2 regions of the Dietzia sp. B44 genome follow, and region 1 is predicted to be linked to the other one. Evidence: riboswitches for the same ligand, from Rfam matches in the RefSeq annotation. Region 1 holds a riboswitch; the other holds the start of a gene.
What was found. A riboswitch is a leader RNA that binds a small molecule or an ion and turns the genes downstream of it on or off. The one in region 1 is predicted to bind cobalamin.

Region 1 (3,526 bases):
GCCTGGGCTCGTGGCGCGGAACGGGCTCGTGGCGCGGAACGGTGACGGGAGGCGGGACGACGCCGAGGGGCGGCTCGGAGCCGGTGTCGCCGCATCGCCCGCGCCACCGCCACGGTCGTGGACGACCGTCGCCATATCAGCCACCGAAGGCGTCGGGGTGGAGCTCGCGGGCGATCGTCTCCACCGAGGTCGCCATCCGCGAACTCTCGAAGAAGTCGGCCAGGGGGACCACCACGATGCGGTCGTCGCGGATCGCCGGCGTGGTGGCCATGATGGGCTGGTTGCGCAGGTACTCGATCTTGTCCTCGGCGCTGGTGGCCCCGTAGTCGAGCACGACGATCGCCTCCGGTCGGCGTTCGCCGAGGATCTCCCACGTGGTCTTGAGGTAGGGCCGGTCGCCCTCGATGAAGATGTTGTCGGCTCCCGCGTACTCGCCGATCAGCTGGCCGATGCCGACGCCGCCGATCGTCAGGGGCTCCGCCTCACCGCTGTCGTAGAAGAACGTCGGGGTCCCCGTCACCCCGGCCTCGTCCAGGGTGGCGCGGACCGACTCGATCCGGTCGACGATGCGGTCGGTGAGCTGCTGCGCACCCTCCTCGACGCCGAGGACCCGGCCCAGCTGGGAGAAGTCGGTCTCGAGCATGGAGACGTCCGGGAACCCGTCGCCGCAGTACTCGGAGAACAGGAAGGTGTCGATGCCCGCCGCGTCGAGCGCGTCCCGGCTCCGGCCCTCCTTCTCGTCGAACGCGCTGCGCATGCCGGCCACCACGAGGTCGGGTTCCAGATCGACGATCTGCTCCCAGCTGGGATACTCCTCGGCCAACCCGGGAATCGCCTCGAGTTCCTCGGCGACCTCCGGCAGGACGTCCTCGCGATCGGCATAGCCCCGGCCGACGATCCGATCCCCCGCACCCATCTGGATGAGGGTCTCCGTGACGTGGGCGTTCATCGTGATGATGCGCTCGGGCGGGGCGTCGAACGTGGACTCACGCTCGCAGTTGGTGATGGTCACCGGCTCGGCGAACGCCTCATTCGAGGTGGCGCTCTCCTGAGCCTCGCCGCGGGAGCAGCCCGCGACGACGACACCCGTGACGAGCAGCGCGGCGAGCGCCGTGGTGGACCTGGACTGGCGACGGAACATGATCAGACCTCGGATCGTGTCGTGTGCCCACGAACACACGAGACCCGCAGGTGGGCGACCGTCGACACCGGCCGCCGACCGTGCAGGACTCCGGATCGCAGACCGCGGCGATGGACAGAGTCGCGTACCTCCGGGCAGGTAATCGGGCTCGTCGTCACCGAGGTGACGGCACACCGTTGCGGGTCAGCGCCGGATTCTCACCGGTCTTCCCCTGCGTATCCGGAGATCAGCAAGTCGTGGTGACAGTATGCACATCCGCCGCGACGGCCGCGGGGGCACCTCCCCGGAACTGTGCGCACCGGGGAGGGGTCTACTCGTCGTACCCCAGGGAGAACGCCGCCTCGAGGTCGTGCTTGGACAGCGCGCGGAACGCGATGTGCGTCTCGGTGTCGACCACGCCCGGGACCTTGTTCAGGCGGTCGGAGACGATGTCGGCCACCTCCTCGTTGCGGCGGGCCCGCACGAGCACGATGAGGTCGATGGTGCCCGTCACCGAGTACACCTCGGAGACCCCGTCGATCTCGGCGATCGCCTCGGCGACCTCGGGGATGCGCGCCGTCTCGGCGTGGACGAAGACGATGGCGGTGATCATGGCCTGAAGGGTAGTCCAGTCGCGCGGCCCCGGTTCAGCGCATGTTCTCCGGCGTCCAGTACGCGCGCATCGAACGGATCTTGCCCTGCTCGTCGTGGGTCATGAGGTCCCACACGTTGATGGTGGCCTTGGAGTCGGCGTCGAAGTGGGTGGTGATCTCGAAGTTGAACAGCAGGTCGTCGCCACACACGCGCGCCTCGAGCACCTCGCCCTCGATCTTCAGCGCCACCACGGACGAGTAGAACTCGCGGATGGCCGCCTTGCCCTCGTGGACGGTGCCGTTGCCGACGGGGTCCTCGACCGTGGCGTTCTCGGCGTAGAGGTCCAGGACCGCCTCGAGGTCGCCGGCGACCAGCGCGGCGATGTAGGAGTCGGCGGTGGCACGGATCTGCTCGGGGGAGGCACTCACGGCGGTGGCCCTTTCGGTATGACGACGAGACACCTCGAGCCTAGAACGTGTTCTCGATCAGAGCGTTCGTACGCCGCAATCGATAAAGAATATGTGACTTGCGCCACATTGGTAGCGGGCCTACGCTCCGTTCACCAGACATCAGGACGTCCATCCGGCCCGGGAACGGGGTACGCCATGTCCACACGGAACGTCTCGGCCAGGAGCTCGGACGAGGAGTCCTTCCACACCGGCAGGGTGGTGATCATCTCCCTGGTCGCCGCGCTCGGCGGGTTCCTCTTCGGCTTCGACACCGCCGTCATCAACGGCGCGGTGGACGCCGTCCAGGAGACCTTCGGCATGAACGCCGGTCTCACCGGGTTCGTCGTCTCCTCGGCCCTGCTCGGCTGTATCGCCGGCGCGTATCTCGCGGGCCGCCTCGCCGACCGCTGGGGGCGCACCCGCGTCATGGTCCTGGCCTCGGCGCTGTTCACCGTCAGTGCGATCGGCTCCGGGCTCGCGTTCGGCCCGTGGGACCTCATCCTGTGGCGGGTGGTCGGTGGCCTGGGCGTCGGCGCGGCCTCGGTCATCGCGCCGGCGTACATCGCCGAGGTGGCCCCGCCCTCGATACGCGGCCGCCTCGGGTCACTCCAGCAGCTCGCGATCGTCTCCGGCATCTTCGTGGCCCTGCTCTCCGACGCCTGGCTGGCAGCCGTGGCCGGTGGCGCGATCGAGGAGCTGTGGCTGGGGATCCAGGCCTGGCGCTGGATGTTCCTCACCGAGCTGGTCCCCGCGATCACCTACGGCGTACTGGCGCTCATGATCCCGGAATCCCCCCGCTACCTGCTGGCCAAGGGGCTGGTCGGCGAGGCGAGGGACGTCCTGCGCACCATCCAGTCCAGCGGCGTCGACAACCGGATCAAGGAGATCCGTGCGACGGTCCGCGAGGACAGGAAGCGGTCGTGGCAGGACATGCTCACCCCGAGCGGCAGGAACCTCCTGCCGATCGTGTGGATCGGCATCGTGCTGTCCGTCTTCCAGCAGGCCGTGGGCATCAACGTGATCTTCTACTACTCCACGTCCCTCTGGCAGTCGGTCGGCTTCACCGAGGCGGACGCGCTCACCCAGACCGTCATCACCTCGGTCACGAACATCGTCGTGACGATCGTGGCCATCGCGCTGATCGACAAGATCGGGCGTCGCAGGCTGCTCATGACCGGTTCGGTCGGCATGACCGTCTCGCTCGCGGTGATGGCCCTGATGTTCAGCACCGCCACGATGGGTCCGGGGCCCGACGGCGAACTCGCTCCCCAACTCGGCGACACCCAGGGGCTCGTCGCGCTGATCGCCGCCAACGGTTTCGTCGTGTTCTTCGGGATGTCCTGGGGCCCGGCGGTGTGGGTGC
Region 2 (5,056 bases), on a different contig from region 1:
CAGGTGAAACTGCCGTCAGAATTCTGATCGATGTACCCCACGAAGTTCCCGCGGAAACTACCGACGAAGAAGCTGTCTTCCACCTGGGACCATCGTATTTCTTCGTATCCTTCGATTGCCGAAGTCACTCCCACCCCTTTTCTTCCTTGACAAGGTGTTTCACCCACTGCCGTACACGTCGAGAAGAACGTGGCCCGAGCCACGTCACCGGGAGACGCTGCCGCCGCGCGCGGCCGAAACAGGGATGGGCACGCATCGACGTGTCACCCGATCCCACAGTGCTCTTCTTGCCTAAGAACTCACATCCTGCCGAAGCTATCCGTCATAGCGGCACACCGGGCCATCATGATGCGCGTCGGAAGACTGCGCCACCGATGGCATCGGTCGCGTCCGGAACACGGGCGAGTGCGATCCCGATGACGAGCGTGGTCAGACCTCTCCCGGCCGCGATACCGTCCGGCCCAGTCGGCGTGACACCGCGGCGCCCCACGGGGTGGTGAGCCGGGCCGCGGTGAGGAGGCCCTCGTCCTGCAGCACTCGGTGGACCGGGCCGCGGGTGAGCGCTCCGCCGGAGAGCACCACCGCGTCGTCCGCCCAGGCCCAGGCGAGGTCGACATCGTGCGTGGCCATGAGGATCGCGGCCCCCGCGGCGCGAAGCGACTCCAGCGCCGCGAGCAGGTCCTCACAGGAGAGCGGGTCGAGCCCGGCCGTCGGTTCGTCGAGAAGCAGGACGCGAGGCCGCATCGCCAGCGCACCCGCCAGGGCCACCCTCTTGCGCTGCCCGAAGGACAAGTGGTGGGGGACGCGGTCGGCGAGGTCGGTGATCGCCAGCGCCGCCAGGGCCTCGTCGACCCGGTGGGCCACCTCGGCGCGATCCAATCCGAGGTTCACGGGGCCGAAGGAGACGTCGGCCCGCACGGTCGTGGCGAAGATCTGGTCGTCGGGTTCCTGGAGCACCATCTGCACCGACTGCCGCAGGCGGGTGCGGTCGGCGCGGCGGTCCCGGACCCGCTCCCCGTCCAGCTCCAACTCCCCGGCCTCGAGGCGGTTCAGGCCCACGAGCAGCCGCATCAGGGTGGTCTTGCCGCTGCCGTTTCCACCGAGAAGCGCCATCTTCGCCCCGGCGGGGATCGTCAGGTCGGCGCCGTCGAGCACGGTGTGGGTGTGACCGCCGAGGGCATCGAGACGCCGGTAGGAGAACCGGGCACCGCGCAGCGCGAGGACGGTCACGTCATGACCCCCAGTATCGAGACGGACACGAGAACCAGACAGATGACGAGCACGCGGGTGGCCGAGACCGGGTCCGCCTCGGCGAGCACTGCGGTCTGGCCGCGCTCGGCGCGCATGGACATGGCGTCGTCGATCGCCCGTGCCCGCCTGACGGACAGGACGAATACCGAGGCGAACTGCGTCCCGACCGAGCTGATCGCGGCCCGGGCGGTGCGGTGTCCGAGCCTGAGGTCGTGGGAATGCCGCAGCGTGCGCGCGGAGTCGATGAGCAGGCCGATGAGCCGGTAGGTGGTGTCCACGACGTGAGCCAGCGGGGCGGGCAGTCCGGCCCGCCGGCCGGCGGCCAGGAGGTCGGCGACGGGCGTGGTGCACGCCAAGGTGATGGTGGCGGCCGTCGCGGCGATCGCCCTGCTCACCGTCCGCCAGGCGGTGTCGACCCCGGCCGGATCCACCACGAGGCGCCAGTCCACCAGGTCCAGCACGAGGGGACCGATTCCCAGGGCCAGGAACGCGACGGGGGCGAGCAACGCCGCGAGGTAGATCCTGGCGGGGACGCGGGCCAGCGCCAGGGCGCACACACAACAGACAGTCAGGATCGCCACGTGGCCCACCGGTGGCGGCACGAGCAGTGCCGCCACCAGCAGACCGCCGAAGAGCAGCAGCTTCTCGACTACCGGGAGGTCCGACCAACGGTTGTGGGACGCCGCGAGTTCGAGTGGGTTCACCTAGGGCTCGGCCGGTCAGTGCCCGGCCGGACCCGTGGCCGCCGCCGACGGGGTCGCCGCACCCGTCACGCTCTCCCGACGCTGCCTACTACGTGTCCGCAGGACGCCGAGTCCGTAACCCACGATCCCGCCGCCGATCCCGGCCTGGAGGGCGAACACCCCCGATTCGACCTCCCCCGGCAACTCGGGCAGAAGCGGCTCGAACCACGGCTCGTAGTCGGGAGAGACCTGGCTGATCGTCCCCTCGGCCTGCCCGTCCGCACCCTCGAACTCGCCGCCCGCCCCGGCGCCGTAGACCAGGGACAGCACCGCGATCGCGAACGCCACGGCGACCAGTCCCACCAACACCCACGCGCTGACGTGCTTCGTCCCGCTCATCGCACCGACTCCGTGGCCTCGACCCGATCGGCACGATCCCCGGGATCCGCGAAGGTCCCCGCGCCGGCGAGTCGCGCCCTCCGGAAGAAGCCCACCAGGTCGAGCTCGCGGGAGGCGATGCGCAGGAGCACACTGACGATCACCACGACGATCAGGGCCTCGACGATCGCCAGCGGGATCTGGGTGATGGCGAAGACGGCGAGGAACTCGGCCATCGAGTACCAGAGGCCGTGCTCGGCGCTCGGGAACGCCAGTGCGAGCTGGGCACTGGTGACGAGATACGTCACCAGGTCGGCGAGGAACGCGGCGACGAAGACCGCGCCGAGCAGCGGCACCGCGACCCGTCGACACAGGACGAACGCGCCGTAGGCGACCCACGGCCCGGCGACCCCCATGGAGAACACGTTCGCGCCGAGAGTGGTGATGCCCCCGTGCGCGAGCAGCAACGCCTGGAAGATGAGCACCACGGTGGCGACGAAGGCCATGACGGGGGGCCGGAAGATGATCGTCCCCAGGCCGGTCCCGGTGGGGTGTGAGCTGGAGCCCGTCACCGACGGGAGCTTGACGGCCGACATGACGAACGTGAACGCCCCGGCCACGCCGAGCAACACGCCCGCCTCCGGTGTCCGACGGACCGTCCTGATCACCTCGCGCGCGCCGTGGATGACGAACGGTGCCGCGACGGCCGTCCATGCCACGGCGTGCACCGAGGGGAGGAAACCCTCTGCGATATGCATATGCCTGAGACCTTTCTGCCCGTCACCTCGCGGGCACTCGTGGTGGCAGCCACGGCCGGTCTCCTGGCTCACGGGTTCCCCCGGCCCACCCCCGGAAGGGATGGACCGGATCGCCGCCGGTCCGCCTTCCCACCCACACAACGCGTGCGAGCAGTGGCACAGAGGACTGGCGACATCATCCGTTCACAGTGGCGAGGGCCGCCCCGGTCTCACACCGGGTTCCCGAGCACCGCAGCTGAGCAGATCCTAGCCCCCTCCCGAGGGCCGACTCAGTACCGCACCGATTGGGCGTCCGAGACCAGGCACATGCCCCCGACGGACTGCAGGAGAGGCCGCAGCGACCGGAGGACCTCGTCGATCCGGTCGGGGTCGACCGCCACGAGCACGAAGGTGTTGTCGAAGGTGGAGAAAGGGTCCCCACCGCGCTCACCGTGCTGTCCCCGCCCGTAGATTCCCGGGATCACGGTGCGATGGGTCAGGCCCAGCGAATCCAACGCGCCGAGGAACCTCCCGGCGACCCCGGACTCCACTACCAGTTCGATCCTTTTGACGTCTTTCATGGGATCTCCTCGCCTCAGGCGCCCAGGTACTGGGCGACGGTGTAGTAGAGCGGAATGCCGAGGACGATGTTGAACGGGAATGTCACGGCAAGGGCCATTGTGAAGTACCGGGACGGCCGCGCTTCGGGGATCGCGTAGCGCACGACGGCCGGCACCACGATGTAGGACCCGCTCGCCGCGAGCACGGCGAGCATGGTCAGGTCGCCGACCGGCAACCCGGCCAGACTGCCCAGGGCCAGCGCCATCGATGCTCCGACCAGGGGCATCACGATGCCGAACCCGATCAGGAACGGGCCCACGTCCCGGACCTCGCGGAGCTGACGGGCGACGAGCAAGCCCATCTCGAGCAGGAAGAAGGCCAGCAGCCCCTTGAACATGTCGTCGACGAACGGGGACATGGCCTCGCCGGCGTCGGCCCCCACCACGGTGCCGATCACGAGCGACCCGATCAGCAGCAGGTGCGCACCGTCGGTGAACGCCTCGTGCAGGATCGCCCGCAACGACAGGGGTGCGCCCGACACGGGAGAGGAAGCGCCGGCCCCCGCGTCACCCGCCATCTGGGCGGAACGCTGACGGGACCGTGCCCAGGTGGCCAGAAGCACCGCCATGATGATCGCGGGCGATTCCATCAGAACCAGGGCGACCGTCATGTACCCGCCGGGTTCCTCCCCACGGGCGGTCACGAACTGCGTCGCGGCGATGAAGGTCACCGCGCTGACCGACCCGTAGGTCGCGGCGATGGCGGCCGCATCGAACTCGTTCACCCTGCGCCGCAGGACCAGGAAGCCCAGCGCAGGGATCACCAGGGCCAGGAGGAGGGCGATGCCGATCACCGCCGCGGCGCGGCCGGTCAGACCGGTCTCTCGCAGAGCCTGGCCACCCTTGAACCCGATCGCCATGAGCAGGTAGAGCGACAGGAACTTGGTGACGGGGGCCGGGATCTCCAGGTTGGAGCGCACAGCGGCGACGAACAGCCCCAGGAAGAAGAACAGGATCGGCGGGTCCGTGAGGCTGCCGAGAATGCTGAGGTCCATCGAGTCTCCCCTGATCTGTCCGGAGTCCGTGCGCCGCCGAGCGGGACGAGCTGATCTCCGTCGTGGCGCGCTAGCCGCCTGTTCCGAGCGAGTAACGGGAACGACAATACATGACTTTCAAGACATGTTTTGCAACAGCCTAAATCGGTGTCGCGTGTTGTGGCGCGGCGCGCGGACCGGGCCCGCGGTGGGACGGGCTCCGTGCACGCCCACATGCGTACCGTGATTCACGTAAGGCAAAATGGCACTCGGAAGTCGTCGGTGATGGGGTGGCGTAGTGGCAGAGTGGACGTTTCTCACCAATCACGCGCACGTCCTGTTGTGCATCGCGCAGGACTCCGAGACGCGACTGCGCGACATCGCCGATGCGGTCGGGATCACCGAGCGCGCCA

Region 2: another riboswitch for cobalamin. It lies ahead of G6017_RS02655 (energy-coupling factor ABC transporter permease); the one in region 1 lies ahead of G6017_RS14295 (ABC transporter substrate-binding protein).

The regions. Positions count from the first base shown of each region.
Region 1 is NZ_JAALEF010000469.1:4-3,529, forward strand. It holds gene G6017_RS14295 (ABC transporter substrate-binding protein) at 137-1,141, opposite strand; cobalamin riboswitch at 1,258-1,379, opposite strand; gene G6017_RS14300 (Lrp/AsnC family transcriptional regulator) at 1,452-1,733, opposite strand; gene G6017_RS14305 (SgcJ/EcaC family oxidoreductase) at 1,768-2,142, opposite strand; partial or broken gene G6017_RS14310 (sugar porter family MFS transporter) at 2,320-3,526, shown strand, end outside.
Region 2 is NZ_JAALEF010000060.1:9,604-14,659, forward strand. It holds gene G6017_RS02635 (hypothetical protein) at 1-83, opposite strand, end outside; gene G6017_RS02640 (energy-coupling factor ABC transporter ATP-binding protein) at 430-1,230, opposite strand; gene cbiQ (cobalt ECF transporter T component CbiQ) at 1,227-1,955, opposite strand; gene cbiN (cobalt ECF transporter S component CbiN) at 1,971-2,333, opposite strand; gene G6017_RS02655 (energy-coupling factor ABC transporter permease) at 2,330-3,070, opposite strand; cobalamin riboswitch at 3,107-3,319, opposite strand; gene G6017_RS02660 (P-II family nitrogen regulator) at 3,340-3,630, opposite strand; gene G6017_RS02665 (sodium-dependent bicarbonate transport family permease) at 3,645-4,664, opposite strand; gene G6017_RS02670 (helix-turn-helix transcriptional regulator) at 4,942-5,056, shown strand, end outside.